Linked DNA regions of Sagittula sp. P11. The protein of the gene in region 1 interacts with the protein of each later gene in a pairwise test. Links are inferred from orthologs where the notes say so. Each region holds a gene or a part of one and is shown in the gene's direction. Other genes may lie near its edges.

Region 1 (6,955 bases):
GACAAGCTGACCGCGCGCCTCTTCGCGGCTGACAGGTTTCGACAGGATGGCGCCCTTGAACGCCAGCACCTGATCACAACCCAGAACCAGGCCTGACGGATGCCGCCCGGACACCTTCTGCGCCTTAGCTTCTGCCAGGGTATCGGCGATATCCCGCGGCGTCGCGCCTTCGGCAAGCAGCGATTCCCGAATCATGTCTTCGTCGATCCGGGCGGGCTCTGACGCGACGTTCAGGCCGGCGGACCGGAGCAGGCTGGCGCGGATTTCGGAGCCGGAAGCGAGGATCAGGTCCTCTTTCATGGGGATAAATCTTGGTATGAGTGTGTGGGCTGGATCGATGACGTTTGTGCGAAAATTCGGTTCTACATGCAAGCACGGGAAAGATCGCGAGTTCCGCCCTCGCCCTTCGCCGGGCTTGCCCATGTTGACGAGGATATCTCATGGCGCGTGACAATCGCGGTCGGATGCTGTTCATCCCGTGGTTTTCCAACCCCGCTCCTGCGCGATTTCATATGCATAAATTATTGAAATAAATAAATATTTCTAAGTTCATTGTCAGGTCGTCCAGAGACGATCCCCGAAGTTCTCCATAGGTCGGCGGCGTGTTGGTAAGTGTGTTTACCGTTCCTTAATCCACAGAAATCCCGCTCCCATATCACTTCAAAAACCTTTCTAAATCTTTACTTTATCTATCTTGGAATGACCGGGGACACCGCCCGGAAGTCAGGCATTGACTTCGGATGGTCGGAAGGACTACCTCTCTGTCGTTCCTGTTCTGGATCATGTTCTCCCTAGAAACGAAGAAAGCGCGACACCTCTTGCTGTCGCGATGTGGCGTATGAGCGAAGAAAAACTGAACCTTGCCGATCTGAAAGCGCAAAGCCCCAAGGACCTCTTGGCCATGGCGGAAGAGCTGGAGATCGAGAACGCCTCGACCATGCGCAAGGGCGAGATGATGTTCCAGATCCTCCGGGAGCGCGCCGACGAAGGCTGGCTCATCTACGGGGACGGCGTTCTGGAGGTGCTTCAGGACGGTTTCGGTTTCCTCCGCTCTCCGGAGGCGAACTACCTGCCGGGTCCGGATGACATCTACGTATCGCCCGACATGATCCGGAAGTATTCGCTGCGGACCGGGGACAGCATCGAGGGCGAGATCCGAGCGCCTGACAATGAGGAGCGCTACTTTGCCCTGGTGTCCGTAGCTGCGATCAACTTCGAAGATCCGGAACGGGCACGCCACAAGATCGCCTTCGACAACCTGACGCCGCTGTATCCCGATGAACGCCTGAAGATGGAGATCGAGGATCCGACCATCAAGGACCGTTCCGCCCGGATCATCGACCTGGTGTCGCCCATCGGCAAGGGCCAGCGGTCGCTGATCGTCGCGCCGCCGCGCACGGGTAAGACGGTGCTGCTGCAGAACATCGCGGCGTCGATCGAGAAGAACCACCCGGAGTGCTACCTGATCGTCCTTCTGATCGACGAGCGTCCGGAAGAAGTGACCGACATGCAGCGTTCGGTGAAAGGCGAGGTGATCTCCTCGACCTTCGACGAACCGGCGACACGGCACGTGGCCGTCAGTGAAATGGTGATCGAGAAGGCCAAGCGTCTTGTCGAACATAAACGAGATGTTGTTATTCTTCTCGACTCCATCACAAGACTTGGTAGGGCGTTCAACACTGTTGTTCCGTCGTCCGGCAAGGTCCTGACCGGCGGTGTCGATGCAAACGCCCTGCAACGTCCGAAGCGTTTCTTCGGTGCAGCCCGGAACATCGAGGAAGGCGGTTCGCTGACCATCATCGCGACGGCGCTGATCGACACGGGTTCGCGTATGGACGAAGTCATCTTCGAAGAATTCAAGGGCACCGGCAACTCCGAGATCGTGCTGGACCGCAAGGTTGCGGACAAGCGGGTCTTCCCGGCGATCGACATCCTCAAGTCCGGTACGCGGAAGGAGGACCTGCTGGTCGACAAGATTGATCTGCAGAAGACATTTGTGCTGCGCCGTATCCTGAACCCGATGGGTACGACCGACGCGATCGAATTCCTTCTGTCGAAGCTCAAGCAGACCAAGACCAACTCCGAATTCTTCGATTCGATGAACAGCTGACGCAGCCATGGATACGATCTTCGCCTTGGCGTCAGCGCCGGGTCGGTCCGGTGTCGCAGTGGTCCGCGTGTCCGGAGATCGTTCCTGGGAGGCCGTGAAGGCGCTTGCGGGATCGGTTCCCGAACCGCGGCGCATGGTCCTGCGCACCTTGCGGGACCGGTCTGGCGTGCAGCTCGACGAAGCGATGGTTGTGGCCTTTGCGGCTGGGTCCAGCTTCACCGGCGAGGAGTCCGCCGAGTTCCATCTGCATGGAAGCATTGCGGTCGTGCGCGCGGTTCTTGCTGAGCTCGCGCTGGTGGATGGCTGCCGACCGGCGCAACCGGGGGAATTTACGCGCCGGGCGTTGGAAAATGGCTGCATGGACTTTACCCAGGTCGAAGCTCTTGCCGATCTGATCGAGGCGGAGACAGAAGCGCAACGGAAACAGGCGCTTGCCGTCTTGTCCGGGGCGTTGTCGGGTCGGGTGTCCGAATGGCGTCAGAAGCTGGTGCGCGCGGCGTCCTTGCTGGAAGTGACGATTGACTTCGTGGATGAGGACGTGCCCGTCGATGTGACGGATGAGGTCATCGGTCTTTTGAAGGACGTCTTGTCCGACATTCAGAGCGAGCTTCGTGGACTCGATGCGGCGGAGCGCGTTCGTCTTGGGTTCGAGGTGGCGATTGTTGGTCCCCCGAACGCGGGCAAGTCCACCCTGCTGAACCATCTTGCAGGCCGAGATGCGGCAATCACTTCGGAAATTGCCGGCACGACACGGGACGTGATTGAGGTGCGCATGGAGGTTGGCGGTCTTCCGGTGACATTCCTGGACACAGCCGGTTTGCGGGAAACGCAGGATCCTGTGGAACGCCTGGGTATCGATCTTGCGCGTCGGCGGGCAGAAGCCGCCGACCTGCGTGTGCACTTGGTGGAGCATGGCGGCCAGCCGGAAATCGAAGTAAGGTGCGGTGATGTTGTTCGCTGGGCCAAAGATGATTCAGGTGTGTACGAGGACGGACTTTCCGGCCGGACAGGGTTCGGTGTGCCGTTGCTCCTGTCCCGGATTGAGGAGGTCCTTTCTGAGCGGACGGCCGGGATGGGCCTAACGTCGCGGGAGCGGCATCGGGATAGCCTGATACGGAGCCGAACCTATCTGGAACAGGCCGTATCTGGTCTGGAAGACGGAATGAGTGAAGTCGATATTCTGAGTGAGGATATTCGGCTGGGAATTCGCCAACTGGAAGTTCTCGTTGGCAAGGTTGAAGTTGAGCACTTGCTGGACGAGATATTCTCGTCGTTTTGCATCGGGAAGTGAGGAGTGTTTCACGTGAAACAATCGACGTTCGATGTTGTAGTCGTTGGCGCCGGGCACGCGGGCGCTGATGCTGCGGCCGCTTCTGCCAGGATGGGCGCAAAAACAGCGCTTGTGACGCTCAAAAAAACCGATCTTGGCGTGATGTCCTGTAATCCGGCGATCGGCGGTCTCGGCAAAGGGCATCTTGTGCGGGAGATCGACGCATTGGATGGCGTGATGGGGCGCGTTGCCGATTACGCAGGAATCCAGTTTCGTCTTCTGAACCGCCGTAAAGGCCCCGCCGTTCAAGGCCCGCGCGCGCAGGCTGACCGTAAACGGTATGCGGAAAAGATGCGGGAGACGCTTACCTCGGTCGAGAACTTGGAGATCGTCGAAGCCGAGGTGGTAGACTTTTCCATTGAGGGTGGGCGCATTTGCGGTGTGGTCCTGCGCGACGGACAGAGTATCTCGGCCCGGTCCGTCGTCCTGACCAGTGGCACTTTCCTGCGCGGCATCATTCATATCGGTGATCGCTCTTACCCCGGCGGGAGGGTCGGTGACGACCCCGCGGTTCGCCTGGCGGAGCGCATAGACGAGTTGGGTCTTCCGCTCGGTCGTTTGAAAACCGGCACACCGCCCAGACTGAACGGAAAGACGATTGCATGGGGTGGGCTCGAACAGCAACCCGGAGATGAGGATCCGGTCCTCTTCTCTTTCCTCTCCAAGGCACCAGAAGCACGGCAGATTTCCTGTGGGATCACATACACAAACGCCAGGACCCACGAGATCATTCGGGAAAACCTCGGACGGTCCGCCATGTACGGGGGTCATATCCAGGGGATCGGGCCCAGGTATTGCCCGTCCATCGAAGACAAGGTGGTGCGGTTTGCAGAGAAAGAGTCGCATCAGGTCTTTCTGGAACCGGAAGGCCTCGACACCGATACCGTCTACCCCAACGGAATCTCCACGTCGCTACCCGCGGAGGTTCAGGAGGATTACGTTCGCAGCATTGCAGGACTGGAAAATGTCGAGATCCTGCAACCGGGCTACGCCATCGAATACGATTTTGTCGATCCGACCTCTCTCGATTCCACCCTGCGGGTGAAACAACTCGAAGGTCTGTATCTGGCCGGACAAATCAATGGCACGACTGGCTACGAAGAAGCCGCCGCTCAGGGTCTTGTTGCGGGCTTGAATGCCGCGGCCAATGCCTTGGGGCGAGACCGGATACAGTTCTCGCGTACCGACAGCTACATTGGCGTGATGATTGACGATCTGACGACCCGCTCCGTGACGGAGCCTTACCGGATGTTTACCAGCCGCGCCGAGTTCCGCCTGTCCCTCCGCGCCGACAACGCGGACCAGCGTCTGACGCCAAGGGCCATTGATCTGGGCATCGTTTCTGAAGAACGCGCCAAGGCATTCACTCAGAAAATGGAAGCTTTGAATGCCGGCAAACGTCTTTTGGAAGAGACGTCCTTCACGCCCTCGCAGGTGAAGACGTTGGGAATAGCGGTCAATCAGGATGGAACGCGTCGTTCAGGTTTCCAGCTTCTGTCTTTCAAAGACGTTACACTCGCTCATTTGTCGAAACTGGAACCGGCGTTCCTTGGCATCGACGAAGCCACCGGTGCTCAGATCGAGAAAGAAGCGCTTTATGCGAATTACCTGGATCGCCAAGCCAGAGACGTTGATACGCTGAGGCGCGACGAGGCTGTTCGCATACCGCTCGATTTCGATTTCCATGCGCTTCCGAGCTTGTCCAACGAGCTTCGGAAAAAACTGGATGATGTGCGGCCCGAATCCATCGCTCAGGCATCGCGTATTGAAGGAATGACCCCTGCTGCCTTGATGCTCATCCTCGCCAAGCTGCGGCAATTAGAGCGCAAGACAGTCGCGTGATGGATCTGAACCTTGGACCAGTGCTGAATGTTTCACGTGAAACATCGGAGAAGCTCGAGCACTATCTTTCGCTCCTTAAAAAGTGGAACCCGGTCATAAACCTGGTTTCACAAAACACCTTGAACGATGCTGCAAGTCGCCATTTTCAGGATTCTGCCCAGCTCATGGATCTGATCCCTGGGAAAAGCCGAAAACTGGCCGATCTCGGTTCTGGCGGAGGGTTCCCCGGCCTCGTGATTGCTATTCTGGCCGAGGAATCGCACCCGGAACTGAAGGTCACGCTCATCGAGTCGGACCAACGGAAGGCGAGCTTCCTGCGCACCGTTCTGCGCGAAACCCAGGTTGATGCAAATGTCGTCTGCAAGCGCATTATGGATCTTCCCGCCCTGGCGGCAGATATCCTGACCGCGCGCGCCTTGGCCCCTCTTCCGGCCCTTTGCCAGTTCGCCAGCCACCATCTGAAGCCAACAGGCATAGCCCTGTTTCCCAAAGGGAAAACTTGGGGAAAAGAGCTCGAAGATGCACGCGCGCAATGGCAATTCGGTTATACTGCGCATACAAGCAAGACAGACGCAGATGCCGTCGTTCTGGAAATACGAGATCTCGCACATGACTGATCCACTGCGGCCAAACGGGCCTCGAATCATTGCCGTTGCAAACCAGAAGGGCGGCGTCGGCAAGACGACCACGACGATCAATCTGGGCGCAGCGCTGTGCGAACTGGGCCAGAAAGTTCTGGTTGTCGATCTGGACCCTCAGGGCAACGCATCGACTGGTCTAGGGATCGAGCCAGAAGATCGTGAATATACGACCTACGAGCTCCTGCTGGACGAGGCCGACCTCGATTCCGTGATCCTCTCCACGTCGACGGAAAATCTTCACCTGATCCCAGCGACCGTCGATCTCAGCTCCGCCGATATCGAGCTGATCTCGAACGAAAAACGCAGCTACCTTCTGCACGATGCCCTGCGCCAACCCGCCATGGCGAAGCTGGACTTTGACGTTGTCCTGATCGATTGCCCGCCCTCGCTTAACCTTCTGACGGTGAACGCGATGGTTGCCTCGCATTCCGTGCTCGTGCCGCTGCAAAGCGAATTCTTCGCTCTCGAAGGTCTGTCGCAACTCATGCTGACCATTCGCGAAGTCCGCCAGTCAGCAAATCCCAGCCTCCGGATCGAGGGCATCGTCCTGACGATGTACGACGCACGGAACAACCTGTCCCAACTGGTCGAAGCGGACGCGCGCTCCAATCTCGGCGATCTGGTCTTCAGCACAGTCATCCCCCGGAATGTCCGCGTCAGCGAAGCGCCGTCTTATGCCCTGCCCGTTCTGGCCTACGACACGGCCTCGAAGGGCGCCCAAGCCTATCGCGCACTCGCGGCAGAACTCATCAAGAAGAACGAAAAACACGCAGCCTAAGGATCGGCGTGACAGAGGAGGCTCACATGGCAGAGAAAAAAGACAACCGTCGCGGCCTTGGTCGTGGCCTGTCGGCGCTGATGGCAGACGTGACACCGGCCGCGGACAGCGCCCCGCAGGAAGGTCCCCGCCGCCCGGACCGCTTGCTCCCGATCGAGCAGTTGCGCCCGAACCCGGACCAGCCGCGCCGGACCTTCACGCAGGAACACCTGGACGACCTCGCGAACTCCATCCGCACCAAGGGCGTCATCCAG
Region 2 (4,787 bases), 2.5 Mb from region 1 along the record:
AGCACGACGTCGAACCCCGGCCACCGTCTGATGCGCAGCGTCGAGGCGCTTGTGCCGCTCTACATCGGGCTGACCATGGCGCTGGCGGTGATGCTGCTGGTGGCGGGCGATCCGCCGCTGGTGGCGCTGACGCATGCCATGTCGGTGATGTCGACCTCGGGCATATCCCCCATCGGCGGCGTCGAGAATGCGCCGAGCGGCATCTGGGGCGAGGCGATCCTGTTCCTGTTCCTCGCCTTCGCCTTGTCGCGGCAGACGTTCTCCTCCGACACGCGGAACGAGCGGGGGTTGTATTACGACGCGGAATTCCGGCTGGGTCTGCTGATCATCGTCGTCGTCCCGCTGGTGCTGTTTGCGCGGCATTGGTCGGCGGCGTTGGAAATCGGCGACGAACAGAACGCGCTGGCAGGGCTCAAGGCGCTGTGGGGCGGGCTGTTCACCGCGGCCAGCTTCCTGACGACAAACGGTTTTCTCAGCTCGGAATGGGCCACGGCGCAGGACTGGTCGGGCCTGTCGACGCCGGGGATCATCCTGATGGGGCTGGCGTTGCTGGGTGGCGGCGTGGCGACGACCGCAGGGGGCGTGAAGCTTCTGCGGGTCTATGCGCTCTACCTCAACGGCCAGCGCGAGATCGAGCGGCTGGTGCACCCGTCCTCCGTCGGCGGGGCCGGGCTTCTGGGGCGGAGGATGCGGCGGGAGGGCGCCTTCATCGCCTGGGTCTTCTTCATGCTCTTCGCTGTCACCTTGTCGCTTTTGACAATGATCCTCGGGCTTTACGGGCTGGACTTCGAGCAGGCCACGGTGCTGACGATTGCCACTCTGGCCAACACCGGCCCGCTGATTGACGTTGCGCCATCGACGGCCATAGACCTCGGCGCCCATGCGTGGCATGCAAAGGTTATCCTGTGCGGTGCGATGGTGCTTGGCCGGCTTGAACTGCTGGCCGTGATCGTGATGCTCAGCCCGGAGAGTTGGCGTGGATGACACAGAGGCACCGCGGGTGCGAAAAACCTTGAAATTGCGTCTGGAAACTCCGGAGGTGGCAACGCATACTCCCGAAGGTGTGGGCGGCCCCGAGGGACGGGCCAAAGGCAAGAACAAAGGCAAACCAATGGCTTCCGACAGACAGAACCTTCAGGACGCATTCCTCAACCACGTTCGCAAGACGAAGGTGCCGGTGACGGTGTTCCTGATCAACGGCGTGAAGTTGCAGGGTGTCATCACCTGGTTCGACAACTTCTGCGTCCTGCTGCGCCGGGACGGGCAGTCGCAGCTTGTGTACAAGCACGCGATCTCCACGATCATGCCGGGTCAGCCGATCAACCTCTACGACGGGGAAGACAACTGAGGGAACATGACCCTCATGTGACCCGCGCCTGGGTTCTGCATCCGAACATCCGTACTCCGGACCGGCGTCGCGATCCCGAAATGGCGCTGGAGGAGGCGGTGTCGCTGGCGCGCGCGCTCCCCGACCTGGAGGTCGTGGGGGAAACAGTCGTGCCCTTGCGCGACCCGCATCCCGGCATGCTGTTCGGTTCGGGAAAGATCAGCGAACTCAAGGAGTTGATCCTCGAAAACGAGGTGGAGCTGGTGCTGGTCGACGGCCCGGTGACGCCCGTGCAGCAGCGTAACCTTGAACGCGAGTGGAAGGTCAAGCTGCTGGACCGGACGGGTCTGATCCTCGAGATCTTCAGCGACCGCGCGGCGACGCGGGAAGGTGTGCTGCAGGTCGAGATGGCGGCGCTGAGCTACCAGCGGACGCGGCTGGTCAGGGCCTGGACCCACCTCGAACGGCAGCGGGGCGGGCTGGGATTCGTCGGCGGTCCGGGCGAGACGCAGATCGAGGCGGACCGGAGGGCCATCGACGAGCAGCTGGTGCGGCTGCGTAGGCAGCTCGACAAGGTGGTCAAAACCCGTGAGCTGCACCGCAAGGCGCGGGCCAAGGTGCCTTATCCGATCGTCGCGCTGGTGGGCTATACGAACGCCGGAAAATCCACCCTTTTCAACCGTTTGACGGGTGCAGAGGTGATGGCGAAGGACATGCTTTTCGCCACGCTCGACCCGACCATGCGGGCGGTGCGCCTGCCCACGGGCGCAGATGTGATCCTGTCGGACACGGTGGGTTTCATCAGCGATCTGCCGACCGAACTGGTGGCGGCCTTCCGGGCCACGCTGGAGGAGGTCCTGGCCGCCGATGTGATCGTGCATGTGCGCGACATCTCCCATCCGGAGACCGAGGCGCAGGCCGAGGACGTGAGGACGATCCTCACCGGGCTGGGCGTCGACGAGGATACGCCGCAGATCGAATTGTGGAACAAGATCGACAGGTTGGAGGGCGACGTTAAAGTCGCGACCGAAGCCCGCGCGGACCGGGACAAGAGCATTTTCGCGGTCTCGGCCGTGACCGGAGAGGGGCTGGACGGTTTCCTCGACGCGGTGACGGAGGCGCTTGGCGAAGAGCGTCGGACGGATGCGCTGACGCTTGGCTTCGACGAGGGGCGCAAGCGGGCGTGGCTGTTCGAGAAGGGGCTGGTCGAGGAAGAGCACCAGACCGACGACGGCTACGAGGTGACCGTGACATGGTCGGCGCGGGACCGGGCGCGTTTCGGTCAGCTCTAGGCGTTAACCCTGCCATGCTTAACGGTGCGCGCGGCGGGGTTAAGACGCCGCGCGGCGGCGATGCAACGGGCAGGTCTTGTGGGACAGCCCCGGCAGCCCCACAACGATTTCCGGTTTTTTCAGCAAGGTTTCCGGCCTGTAAGGGGTGAACCGGCCGTTTCGGGGGTCCGAACCGGCCGGTTGGTAACCTTTTGCCCCCGGGCGTGGGAAAACGTGGTTAACGCGGCAATCGGGCGCGGCGGGGGATGGTGGCCAACCCGGCCCGCGGGGCCGGAACGCCCACCCTACGAAAATGCCGCACCGGCCCCCGGCACTTGCGTGAAGACCGGCTGCCCGGTCTCGAGGTGGCTGCGCGCGGCGGCCAGCCTGGCCGCCTGCCTGCGGGAAGGCGCGGGCGGCGTGTTGGCCCAGACCCAGTGACAGAAGCAGCGTTGCAGGAAGGCATGCACCGGCGGCGCGGTGTGCGTGTCGCCGTAGGCCGCGACCAGCGTGCCGGGGCCGCGCGGGACGGGCAGGGTGGCGAGGTCGAGCGCGAGGGTGAAGAGATCGCGCAGCGGCTCGTCCTCGCGCGTGTTCTCCACGTCGATGCCCCATGTGACGCTGCCGTCGTGCAGGAGGTTCGAGAGCGTCATGTCGCGGTGGGTGACGGCGCGGGTGGCCTTCTGTTTGCGCGCGGCGTCGGCCATGGCCTGCGTCCGGCGGACGGCGTCGGTGAAGGCGGGCAGGTCGGGGATGGTACGGTCGCCCGCCTGCGCCTGCCCGACCAGCCGGTCGAGCCAGTTGACGTGGCCCGTCGGGCGGAAGGGAAAGCGGCGGCGGCTGAGCCCGTGGAAGCGGTCGAGCCAGCGACCGGCAAGCGTGCCGGTGTCGGTGCCCCTGCCGTGCAGCGTGGCGAGGTCGGTCCCGTCGATCCATGGCATCACGAGGGTGGCGTCTTCGGCATACAGCACCGGGGGCACGCGGTGCGGGCCGTCGGCCATCGCCTCTGCCAGAGCCTGTTGCCGGGTGGCCTGCCGCAGCGCGCGGTCGGCGGCCTCGGGGCTGTAGACCTTTATCAGCAATGCGCCTGCGCGGAAGAGCTGCGCCTGTCCCGGCGGGGCGTCCGGGCGGAGCGGCCGGAGGGTGTCACGCAGGCCCATGGCCCTGAGCGCGGCTGCGGCCCCGGGCTCCGCCTCCGCCGGGGAGATCACGGCTTCACGAGCCGGGTGATGCCGGTGGCCGCGGCGCGCGCGAGGTTGATGTCGAGCGACATGGGGATGTATTCGCCGCGCCGCCAGAGCTGCCCAAGGTCGTCGTAGTGGCGCGAGAGCGGGTGGCCTGACTGCCCGGTCGACATGATGAAGACCGAGCTGTCCGGATCGGCGAAGTCGTAGACGCCGCGATACCCCGCCGCGTGCACGTTGGCGAAGGGTTCGGGCCCGGTGCCCGCGGTGCGCCCGCGCTGCAGGGTGAAGTCGCCGCCGGAGGTGTTCTGGCGGATGTTCACGAAGGTCCGCACGAGGGGGATGTCGCCCAGAACCGTGTGGCGGTGGATCGCCACGTGGGCGTCGCCCCAGCGCAGTGCCTCGAGCTGGGTGCCGTATGTCTCGTCGATCCAGATCAGCGCGTCGTCCAGCGCCAGCCGTGCGATGTCGGAGCAGCTTTCGATCTTGGCGGAGCGGATCACGTCGCACCACCACGCCGCGCCGTCGATGTTGCGGAAGACGCGCTCGATGAAGAGCGGCTCCACGTGGGTGTATTCGTCGGCGAGCGGGCCGAGGTTGTCGCGGATCAGCCGTTCCTGCAGCGCGCGCAGCCATGCGGCGTAGATCAGCGGTTCCGGCATGTGTTCGTTCATCTCGCCGTTCCATTCGGCGAGGAGCGCCAGCGCCCGCTGGCGGCGGCGTTCGGGCGTGCCTTCTGGGGCGGCCTCGGTGGTGTACCAGAGATCGCGGCCGATCAGCGGCAGGAGCGTGCGGGCGGCGGGCGACACGGTGTCGAGCTGCGCCTCGATGAAGCTGTCGCGGGTGTGCACCTTGCGGCCCTGCATCAGCGTCTTCCAGCGCTGGATGCGCTGGCTGTCGCCCCAGTCGAAGGAGACGTGGTCGGGGAAGGGCCGGTCGACGGTCTTGTTGTTGGTGTTGCCGACGATGCCGCCGCGCGGGGCGAGGAATTCGGGGTTCTGCGAA

The links. Proteins that work in one complex are often made in the same cells at the same time.
Region 2: the proteins of rho (region 1) and hfq interact in binary tests that used the Escherichia coli proteins (3 or more experiments, as listed by UniProt). The link is inferred for Sagittula sp. P11 from one-to-one orthologs.

Annotation. Positions count from the first base shown.
Region 1 is NZ_CP021913.1:2,091,833-2,098,787, reverse strand. What follows is about bases 1-2,974. They hold rho (transcription termination factor Rho), read left to right. Parts: upstream 1-838; coding sequence 839-2,110; downstream 2,111-2,974. Other genes in these bases: mnmE (tRNA uridine-5-carboxymethylaminomethyl(34) synthesis GTPase MnmE), read left to right, coding at 2,118-2,974; CDO87_RS10245 (nucleoside triphosphate pyrophosphatase), read right to left, coding at 1-300. Also shown: more of mnmE, read left to right, coding at 2,975-3,401; tRNA uridine-5-carboxymethylaminomethyl(34) synthesis enzyme MnmG, read left to right, coding at 3,405-5,282; 16S rRNA (guanine(527)-N(7))-methyltransferase RsmG, read left to right, coding at 5,282-5,899; CDO87_RS10220 (ParA family protein), read left to right, coding at 5,892-6,701; CDO87_RS10215 (ParB/RepB/Spo0J family partition protein), read left to right, coding at 6,728-6,955. UniProt on the Escherichia coli protein: Facilitates transcription termination by a mechanism that involves Rho binding to the nascent RNA, activation of Rho's RNA-dependent ATPase activity, and release of the mRNA from the DNA template.
Region 2 is NZ_CP021913.1:4,570,057-4,574,843, reverse strand. Bases 1-2,729 are described here. They hold hfq (RNA chaperone Hfq), read left to right. Parts: upstream 1-1,111; coding sequence 1,112-1,348; downstream 1,349-2,729. Other genes in these bases: hflX (GTPase HflX), read left to right, coding at 1,366-2,619; CDO87_RS21815 (TrkH family potassium uptake protein), read left to right, coding at 1-984. Also shown: CDO87_RS21800 (aminoglycoside phosphotransferase family protein), read right to left, coding at 2,904-3,809; CDO87_RS21795 (penicillin acylase family protein), read right to left, coding at 3,806-4,787. UniProt on the Escherichia coli protein: RNA chaperone that binds small regulatory RNA (sRNAs) and mRNAs to facilitate mRNA translational regulation in response to envelope stress, environmental stress and changes in metabolite concentrations.